Linked DNA regions of Lacticaseibacillus paracasei subsp. paracasei. The protein of the gene in region 2 binds, or shares a complex with, the protein of the main gene of each other region. Links are inferred from orthologs where the notes say so. Each region holds a gene or a part of one and is shown on either strand. Other genes may lie near its edges.

Evidence for each region.
Region 1: the proteins of uvrA (region 2) and mfd are in contact, whole or in part, in a crystal structure (PDB 4DFC), measured with the Escherichia coli proteins. The link is inferred for Lacticaseibacillus paracasei subsp. paracasei from one-to-one orthologs.

The regions. Positions count from the first base shown.
Region 1 is NZ_AP012541.1:2,631,681-2,635,790, reverse strand. It holds mfd (transcription-repair coupling factor), read left to right. Parts: upstream 1-385; coding sequence 386-3,910; downstream 3,911-4,110. Other genes in the region: LBPC_RS12935 (putative polysaccharide biosynthesis protein), read left to right, coding at 4,031-4,110; pth (aminoacyl-tRNA hydrolase), read left to right, coding at 1-313. UniProt on the Escherichia coli protein: Couples transcription and DNA repair by recognizing RNA polymerase (RNAP) stalled at DNA lesions. Mediates ATP-dependent release of RNAP and its truncated transcript from the DNA, and recruitment of nucleotide excision repair machinery to the damaged site.
Region 2 is NZ_AP012541.1:950,420-954,807, reverse strand. What follows is about bases 987-4,388. They hold uvrA (excinuclease ABC subunit UvrA), read right to left. Parts: upstream 4,079-4,388; coding sequence 1,187-4,078; downstream 987-1,186. Other genes in these bases: uvrB (excinuclease ABC subunit UvrB), read right to left, coding at 4,346-4,388. Outside these bases: RNase adapter RapZ, read right to left, coding at 1-133; LBPC_RS04790 (HdeD family acid-resistance protein), read right to left, coding at 296-835. UniProt on the Escherichia coli protein: The UvrABC repair system catalyzes the recognition and processing of DNA lesions. UvrA is an ATPase and a DNA-binding protein. A damage recognition complex composed of 2 UvrA and 2 UvrB subunits scans DNA for abnormalities.

The sequences.
Region 1 (4,110 bases), 1.7 Mb from region 2 along the record:
ATTAGATGAAATTTTTGTCGTGCAAGACGATATGGATTTAACCTTAGGCAAATTGCGCTTACGCAAGCGCGGCTCAGCAGGCGGCCATAACGGCATCAAGGATATTATCAGTGCCACTGGCAGCGATGAGTTTTGTCGACTAAAAATCGGTATTCAGCATCCGCAGCGGCAACGGGTCGTTGATTGGGTACTAACGCCGTTTTCCAAAACTGACCAGCCGTTAATCGATGATGCGATTGAGAAGGCTGATGATGCCTTGGAAGATTGGTTAAATGGGATGCCGTTTGATCAGCTGATGAATAAGTTTAATTAAAAGATAGGTGACTTCATGGCGAAAAGGTGAAGCACATGTGTACATTAGTAGAAGAAAGAAGCAGGTGACGCGATGAATTTGATCGACATGGTGCAGGCAGATCCAGCATTGTCGGCATTATGGCCGAAGCTGAAAACGGGTCGCCATTTGGTGACAGGACTGTCGGGCTCAGCCAAGACGGTCTTTTTTGGCGCGCTATTGCAACAGCGACCGCAGCAGATTCTAATTGTTGAAAACAATCGCTTTCATGCCGATGAATTAGCTGCTGATTTAAGCAGTTTGCTCGGAGATGCAGTGGTTTACGATTTTCCAGTTGAGGATGTGTTGGCAGCTGAAGTCGCGGTTAGTTCGCCAGAGACGCGTAACGATCGTATTAATGCTTTGACGTTTATTCAAAGCGGCAAACCTGGAATCATCGTAACCAGTCTGGCCGGTTATAAGCGGCTTTTGCCGTCACCAGCCGATTGGGCAGCTAGTGAATTGGCCATTGATATGACTTCCGAGCTTGATCCGCAAACCGTTGCCAAACAGCTGGTCGCCATGGGCTATCGACGTGATTCGTTAGTCAGCGCGCCGGGACAGTTTGCCATTCGCGGCGGCATCATTGACGTCTATCCGTTGAATCAAGACGATCCGATTCGAATTGAATTGTTCGATACTGAAATCGATTCCATCCGCAGCTTTGACATTGCCACCCAACGTAGTCTGCAAAAACTTCAGCAGATCACGATTGCGCCGGCAACCGATATGGTGGCGACTGATCAGGTTTTGGCCGCTGCTGGCGAGCGCATTACCAAGCAAGCTAATGCCTACAAGGCAAAAGTGAAAAATGCCGCCGCTAAGCAGGCCGTTACAGATGGTTTATTGACGACTGGCCAGCAGCTATCGGCACACGAGCGTCCTGAAAATCTAGCTTTATATGCGGCCGAACTATACCCAGAGCAGCAACGCATCAGTGACTATTTGCAACCAGATGCACTGGTAGCATTCGATGATTACAGTCGTTTGCTAGATAGCGATACAACCTTGGTGCAGGATACGGCAGAATGGTACTCACAGTTGCAAGAAGAAGGCCGGCTGCTACCTAACACGCCGAACCTGACGATTCAGGAACTTGCACAGCAAGATAAGCGCCCGCGGCTTTACCTTAGCCTTTTTCAAAAAGGCATGGGGCAGTTGCGACTTGACAGCTTGACCAATATTCCCAGCCGTAACGTGCAGCAATTTTTCAGTCAGATGCCGTTACTCAAAACAGAAACCGATCGCTGGGTAAAGCAGCAGCAAACCGTGGTGTTCTTGATCACAGATAAAAATCGGCTGGAAAAGCTGAGCGAAACGTTGTCAGATTTTGAGATTAGCAATGTCATGACAGCCCCGACTAAGCTGTTGCCAAGCCAGGTGCAATTGACAGAAGGCAGCCTGAAAAATGGCTTCGAGCTGCCTGACTTGAAATTAGTCGTTGTGACCGAGCACGAGTTATTCAATGCTCGCCAACGTCGTCACGCACGGCACCAAACACTGGCGAATACAGAGCGATTGCGAAGCTATAACGAGCTCAAGCCTGGTGACTACGTGGTGCATGTTAATCACGGGATCGGTCAATACACCGGGATGGAGACATTAGAAGTTGACGGTGTGCATCGTGATTACATTACGATTGTTTACCGAAACAACGATAAGCTGTTTATTCCAGTTGACCAACTGAATCTAGTCCAAAAATACGTTTCAGCAGATGGCAAAACGCCAAGCGTCAATAAACTTGGTGGTGCTGAGTGGCAGAAAACCAAACGCAAAGTAGCTGCCCGAATTGAAGATATCGCTGACGAATTAATTGATTTATATGCCAAGCGTGAAGCGGAAAAAGGGTTTGCATTTGGGCCGGATGATGACCTGCAGCACAAGTTCGAAGCGGAATTTCCTTATCCTGAGACACCGGACCAGTTGCGGTCAGCCAAAGAAATTAAGCATGATATGGAAAAGCCGAAGCCAATGGATCGCTTATTGGTTGGCGATGTTGGTTTTGGCAAAACCGAAGTCGCGTTGCGTGCAGCTTTCAAGGCAATCGATTATGGCAAACAGGCAGCCATTTTGGTGCCGACAACGATTTTAGCCCAGCAACACTTTGACACGATGAAAGAACGGTTTGCGGACTTTCCAATCAAAGTCGGGTTGTTGTCACGATTCCAGACACCGCATCAGAACAAGGAAACGATCAAAGGACTTAAGAACGGCACCATTGATATTGTCGTTGGCACCCATCGGCTGTTGTCTAAAGATGTCGCTTTTCGGGATTTGGGATTGCTGGTCATTGATGAGGAACAGCGCTTTGGCGTTAAGCATAAGGAACGGATCAAACAACTCAAGAGTAATGTCGATGTGCTCACGCTGACGGCGACTCCGATTCCAAGAACGTTGAACATGTCCATGCTAGGCGTGCGTGATTTGAGTGTCATTGAAACGCCGCCAACGAATCGCTATCCGATTCAAACCTTTGTCATGGAACAAAATCCAGGCGTGATTCGCGAAGCCATTGAACGGGAAATGGAACGCGGCGGTCAAGTCTTTTACCTGCATAACCGGGTGGAAGATATGGAACGTACCGTGAGTCAACTGGAGGAACTGGTGCCAGATGCAAGTGTCGGATATGCGCATGGTCAGATGACTGAGACGCAGTTGGAGAACGTCATTTATGACTTTTTGCACGGTGCTTACGATGTGCTGGTGACCACAACCATTATTGAAACTGGCGTGGACATGCCCAATGCCAATACTTTAATCATCGAGAATGCCGATCATTACGGCCTGTCACAACTTTATCAATTGCGCGGCCGAATTGGGCGGTCAAGTCGAGTCGCTTATGCGTACTTTATGTATCAGCCGATGAAGGTGCTCAATGAAGTTGCTGAAAAGCGGCTTCAGGCGATTAAAGACTTTACGGAATTGGGTAGCGGCTTCAAAATTGCGATGCGTGATCTATCGATTCGCGGAGCTGGCAACCTACTTGGCAAGCAGCAACATGGCTTCATCGATTCGGTGGGCTATGATCTTTACACCCAGATGCTGCAAGAAGCTGTTAACAAACGGCGCGGTATTAAATCGGCTGAGAAAACGGATGCTGAAATTGATCTGGGTCTGGAAGCATACCTGCCAACTGATTATGTGGCCGATTCCCGTCAGAAGATCGAGTTGTATAAACGCATTCGAGAAGCAGATAGCGATGAAGCCGAAACTGAGATCAGCGAAGATCTGATTGATCGTTTTGGTGACTATCCGCAACCGGTGACCAATTTATTGGCGATTGCGCATCTCAAGCGGTTTGCTGACTTGGCTTGGGTCAATCACGTAACGAAGGCGGGGCAAAAGTTGACGGTTGTGTTGTCACCGCAAGCAACTGCTAAAGCACAAGGCGAGCCGATTTTCAAAGCGTTAAGTGCGACAACATTGAAAGCGCAGGTCGCGATCACGGATGGCAAGCTGACAGTTACGTTAGCATTGCCAAAAGATATGAAGACTGCGACTTGGCTTGATCAATTGACCGGCTTTTTGCAGGGATTACTGACTGTTGTCAATCCGCAACCGGAAAAGAAATCGGCATAGTTGCTGTGAAAAGTAGGGGCATTCATTGTTTTTGACCCAACTTGGCTGTGATGACATGCCAATGATCAATCAGCTCAAGCAGACTTCGGTGTCAGTGGATATAGTGATAGGAGGGCTCCCATGCACAACCAAGAAATGAAGCACTTGATGCGCGGCGCGTGGATTTTGAGCCTGAGCTCACTAATCGCCAAAATACTCAG
Region 2 (4,388 bases):
AAAACTTCGGCAACAAAGCTGGAGGCATATTATCGACGCAAAAATATCCCAGGTCTTCGAATGCCTGCATGGCAACGGTTTTACCGGCACCGGACATACCGGTGATAATGACAAGATCCAAACTTTCAGTCATAAAAGGCTCCTTTTTGATCATATTTATTCAAGTATAACATGCCGGGCGTGTCATTCCTATCGATCCCCGGTTTCTTTTCACCGCATCATCAAGCGTTGTTATTAAAAAACCTGATGCAGCGCAATGAATCAGCTGCATCAGGTTAAATAAAAGCGATGTTCATTAAATATTGCGTCGTGCAAAGGCAAGGACAATACATTCGATGCCGAATAGGACGAAAAACATCGACAATAATGTGACCAACGTGATGGCCGCAACCACTGGCTGCATGAACAGCATCAAAGACACAATCACTGCCAGAATATCCAAAACGAGGTAAAGGACAAACCAGCCAGTACCTGCAATCCGCAAATGGCCCACGTTGAATAGTGAACCAACTGAATCAACTAAGAACCAGATTGCAAACATCATGGTAATCGTTGCAACACCAAAATTACTGTTGACCAGGAAAATGACACCAATAACAAGGTCAAAAATCCCCATCAAGAGCGATACCCAAGCTAGTTTACCAGTGAGCTGGCGAAGCGTTGAATACCCTGCTAAAATCGCAATCCCACGAATAATGGCAACAACAGCAAAGATAAAGGTCACCGTTTTCAATGTTGCCAGCGGATAGCGCATGACGACAAATGCGGCGATCAGGAACAGGATACCAGTGATAAACTGCCCCCAGTCAAAACCAAAACTTTTTCGATTTAACATCTATTTCCCTACTTTCTTAATCCTATTCATCATAATATTAAGCACGAGAATGAGCAAATCAGAGTGTGAAACAAGTCGGTTTCTGGGCTGGCGACGCGTTGCTAGACCGGAGACAACGCTCCAAGCCCGCAAAGCTCGCGGTCTCGAAGTCGCCTAACAACATCAGTAACAAAACGCGGTCGCCGTGCTTTTTGTACTGCTGATCCCCATCCGGTCTACGATTGCTCCGCCTTGGTACTAGTGTCTCGAAAATTCTAATAAATTTCCCATATCAAAAAGGCAAACAATTTTTGGTGTCATTGTTTGCCCTTATTAACCGCCGTGAATGATGGTCCAACCTGGTCAGTCAATCTACTTCTTGCTTACTGCCTGCGCTTCATTCTTAGTTGATGTTTGCGCAGCTTCCTTAGTCCGTTGAGTGTCGCGAACGAGGATTGGTTTCAAGTATTGGCCAGTATAACTATCGGCCACATTGGCCACCTGTTCAGGTGTGCCGGTGGCGATGATCTGACCGCCGCCGTCTCCGCCTTCAGGGCCAAGATCAATGACCCAGTCAGCTGTTTTGACGACATCTAGATTATGCTCGATAACCAGTACGGTATTGCCTTCATCGACTAGCCGTTCCAACACTTCCAGCAGCCGCTTGATATCATCCGTATGCAGACCAGTGGTGGGTTCGTCAAGAATATAAAAATTCTTGCCGGTTGAAAGCTTCTGCAGTTCGCTTGCAAGCTTCATCCGTTGAGCCTCGCCACCAGACAAGGTGGTAGCGCTTTGTCCCAGCTTAACGTAACCAAGGCCAACATCCACGATGGTTTGCAACTTGCGCCGAATCTTTGGAATATTCTTGAAGAAGTCAGTGGCTTCTTCGACAGTCATATCAATCACTTCAGCAATATTCTTGCCCTTATACGTTACTTCGAGGGTTTCAGAGTTATACCGTTTGCCATGGCAAACTTCGCAAGGCACGTAAACATCAGGTAAAAAGTTCATTTCAATCTTGATGATCCCGTCGCCTTTACAGTTCTCACAGCGACCACCCTTAATGTTGAAACTAAAGCGGCCTTTTTTGTAACCACGTAATTTAGCTTCGTTGGTTTCGGCAAATAGCCCGCGGATGTCATCGAAAACACTCGTATAGGTAGCCGGATTGCTCCGCGGTGTGCGGCCAATTGGACTTTGGTCAATATTGATCAGCTTTTCAATATTTTTATAGCCAAGAATCTTTTTGTATGGACCCGGTTTCTCAGAATTATGATTTAACTTTTGAGCCAATGCACGCCGAAGAATCGAGTTAACCAAAGTAGATTTACCTGACCCAGAAACACCAGAAACCACGATGAATTTACCTAATGGAAAATCAACGTCGATGTTTTTTAAGTTGTGGTCAGTGGCGCCTTCCAAACGAATCACTTTGCCACTACCTTGTCGCCGTTTTAGTGGTACCGGAATAAACTTGCGCCCTGATAAATATTGGCCAGTGATTGATTTGCGCACACGTGCAACTTGTTTAGGGGTACCGGATGCCATGATGCGGCCACCGTGTTCGCCAGCCCCCGGTCCGACATCAATCAGATAATCGGCGGCGCGCATCGTATCTTCATCATGTTCGACCACAATCAACGTGTTGCCAAGATCGCGCATTTTTTTCAAGGAGGCAATCAGGCGATCGTTGTCGCGTTGATGCAAGCCGATAGATGGTTCATCAAGCACATACATGACGCCGCTCAGATTCGAACCGATTTGGGTAGCTAGGCGAATTCGCTGAGCCTCGCCGCCGGATAGTGTACCAGCACTACGACTCAATGTGAGATAACCAAGACCAACGTTGACCAAGAATGTCAAGCGGTCAACGACTTCTTTCACGATTGGTTGGGCAATGACGCTTTCGGCTTCACTAAGATGCACGGTTTTGAAAAATGGTAGGGCATCCTTGATGGCAAGATCAGAAACTTCTGCAATATCGCGACCTTCAATTTTAACAGCCAAAGCCTGCCGATTCAGCCGTTTGCCGTGACAAACCGGGCACGGCAATGCTGTCATATAACTGCGCATCTGCTGGCGAGTAAAATCACTATTCGTTTCTGCATATCGGCGGGAAATGTTATTCAGCACCCCTTCAAAAGGCACATCAACATCGCGTACACCGCCAAAGTCATTTTCATAATGAAAATGGAATAACTTGCCGTCGCTCCCATTAAGCACCACATTCCGCTCACGGTGGGTCAGCTTGTTAAAGGGTACGTCCATTCGTACTTTGAAGGTTTTCGCCGCCTGAGCCAGCAGTTCCGGATAGTACTGGGAACTGATTGGATTCCATGGCGCGATTGCCCCTTCTGCCAAAGTCATACTCGGTTCTGGCAGCACCAAATCCATGTCAACTGTCAGCTTAACACCCAACCCGTCACATTCTGGGCAAGCGCCAAAAGGAGCGTTGAATGAAAATAGTCGTGGTTCCATTTCGCCAATCGTAAAGCCACAAATCGGGCAGGCAAAATGTTCGGAAAAGCGCAGTGGTTCACCGCCAATCACGTCCACGTTGGCATACCCTTCTGACAACCGCAGAGCTGCTTCAAATGAGTCGAAAAGCCGACTGCGCGCCTCAGGCTTAACCACAATTCGGTCAATCACAATATCAATGTCATGCGACTTATTTTTATCCAGTTCATAATCAGCCGTTGCATCAACAACTTCACCATCAACACGCATCCGGACATAACCTTCACGCATGATTTTGGCGAAGACTTTTTTATGACTGCCTTTCTTGCGACGCACCACTGGTGACAGAATTTGAATCCGGGTCTTATCAGGTAAGGCTAAAACGCGATCCACCATCTGTTCAACACTTTGACTGGTAATCGGTGTACCATCATTTGGACAAATCGGATGCCCGACACGTGCCCACAGCAAGCGCAAGTAATCGTTGATTTCAGTGACTGTTCCCACAGTTGATCGGGGATTTTTTGAAGTGGTTTTCTGATCAATCGAAATCGCCGGACTTAAGCCGTCAATCGAATCGACATCCGGTTTTTCCATCTGTCCCAGAAACTGTCTGGCATATGCTGAGAGACTTTCCACGTAACGACGCTGACCTTCGGCGTAAAGCGTATCAAAAGCCAGACTGGACTTACCTGAACCAGATAGGCCGGTCATCACGACCAGTTTATTGCGGGGTATCGTCACATCAATATTCTTTAAATTGTGGGCACGAGCCCCATGGATCACAATTTTATCGTTTGCCATTCACAAAAGATCTCCTCATTTTTAGCAAGCAGTATTGGCGAAAATCACATTGCCACAACAGCTTATACGCCGACTTCTGACCGCTCACCTTAACGCGCTCGCCAGCCCAAAAACCTGCACATAAGGACCTTGAACGCAATGGCCAAAGACCGGCCATCACGTTCAAGGCCACTTATGCTCCGGTTTCTAACCGGGCTGGTTCGCGCTCACCGGATCTGTTCAAAGCAATCTTGGCTGACTTGGTACCATCGTGCAAGTGCGATCTGATTAAGACATATCAGCCTGCAATTCAAGAATTGTGTCGCGTAAT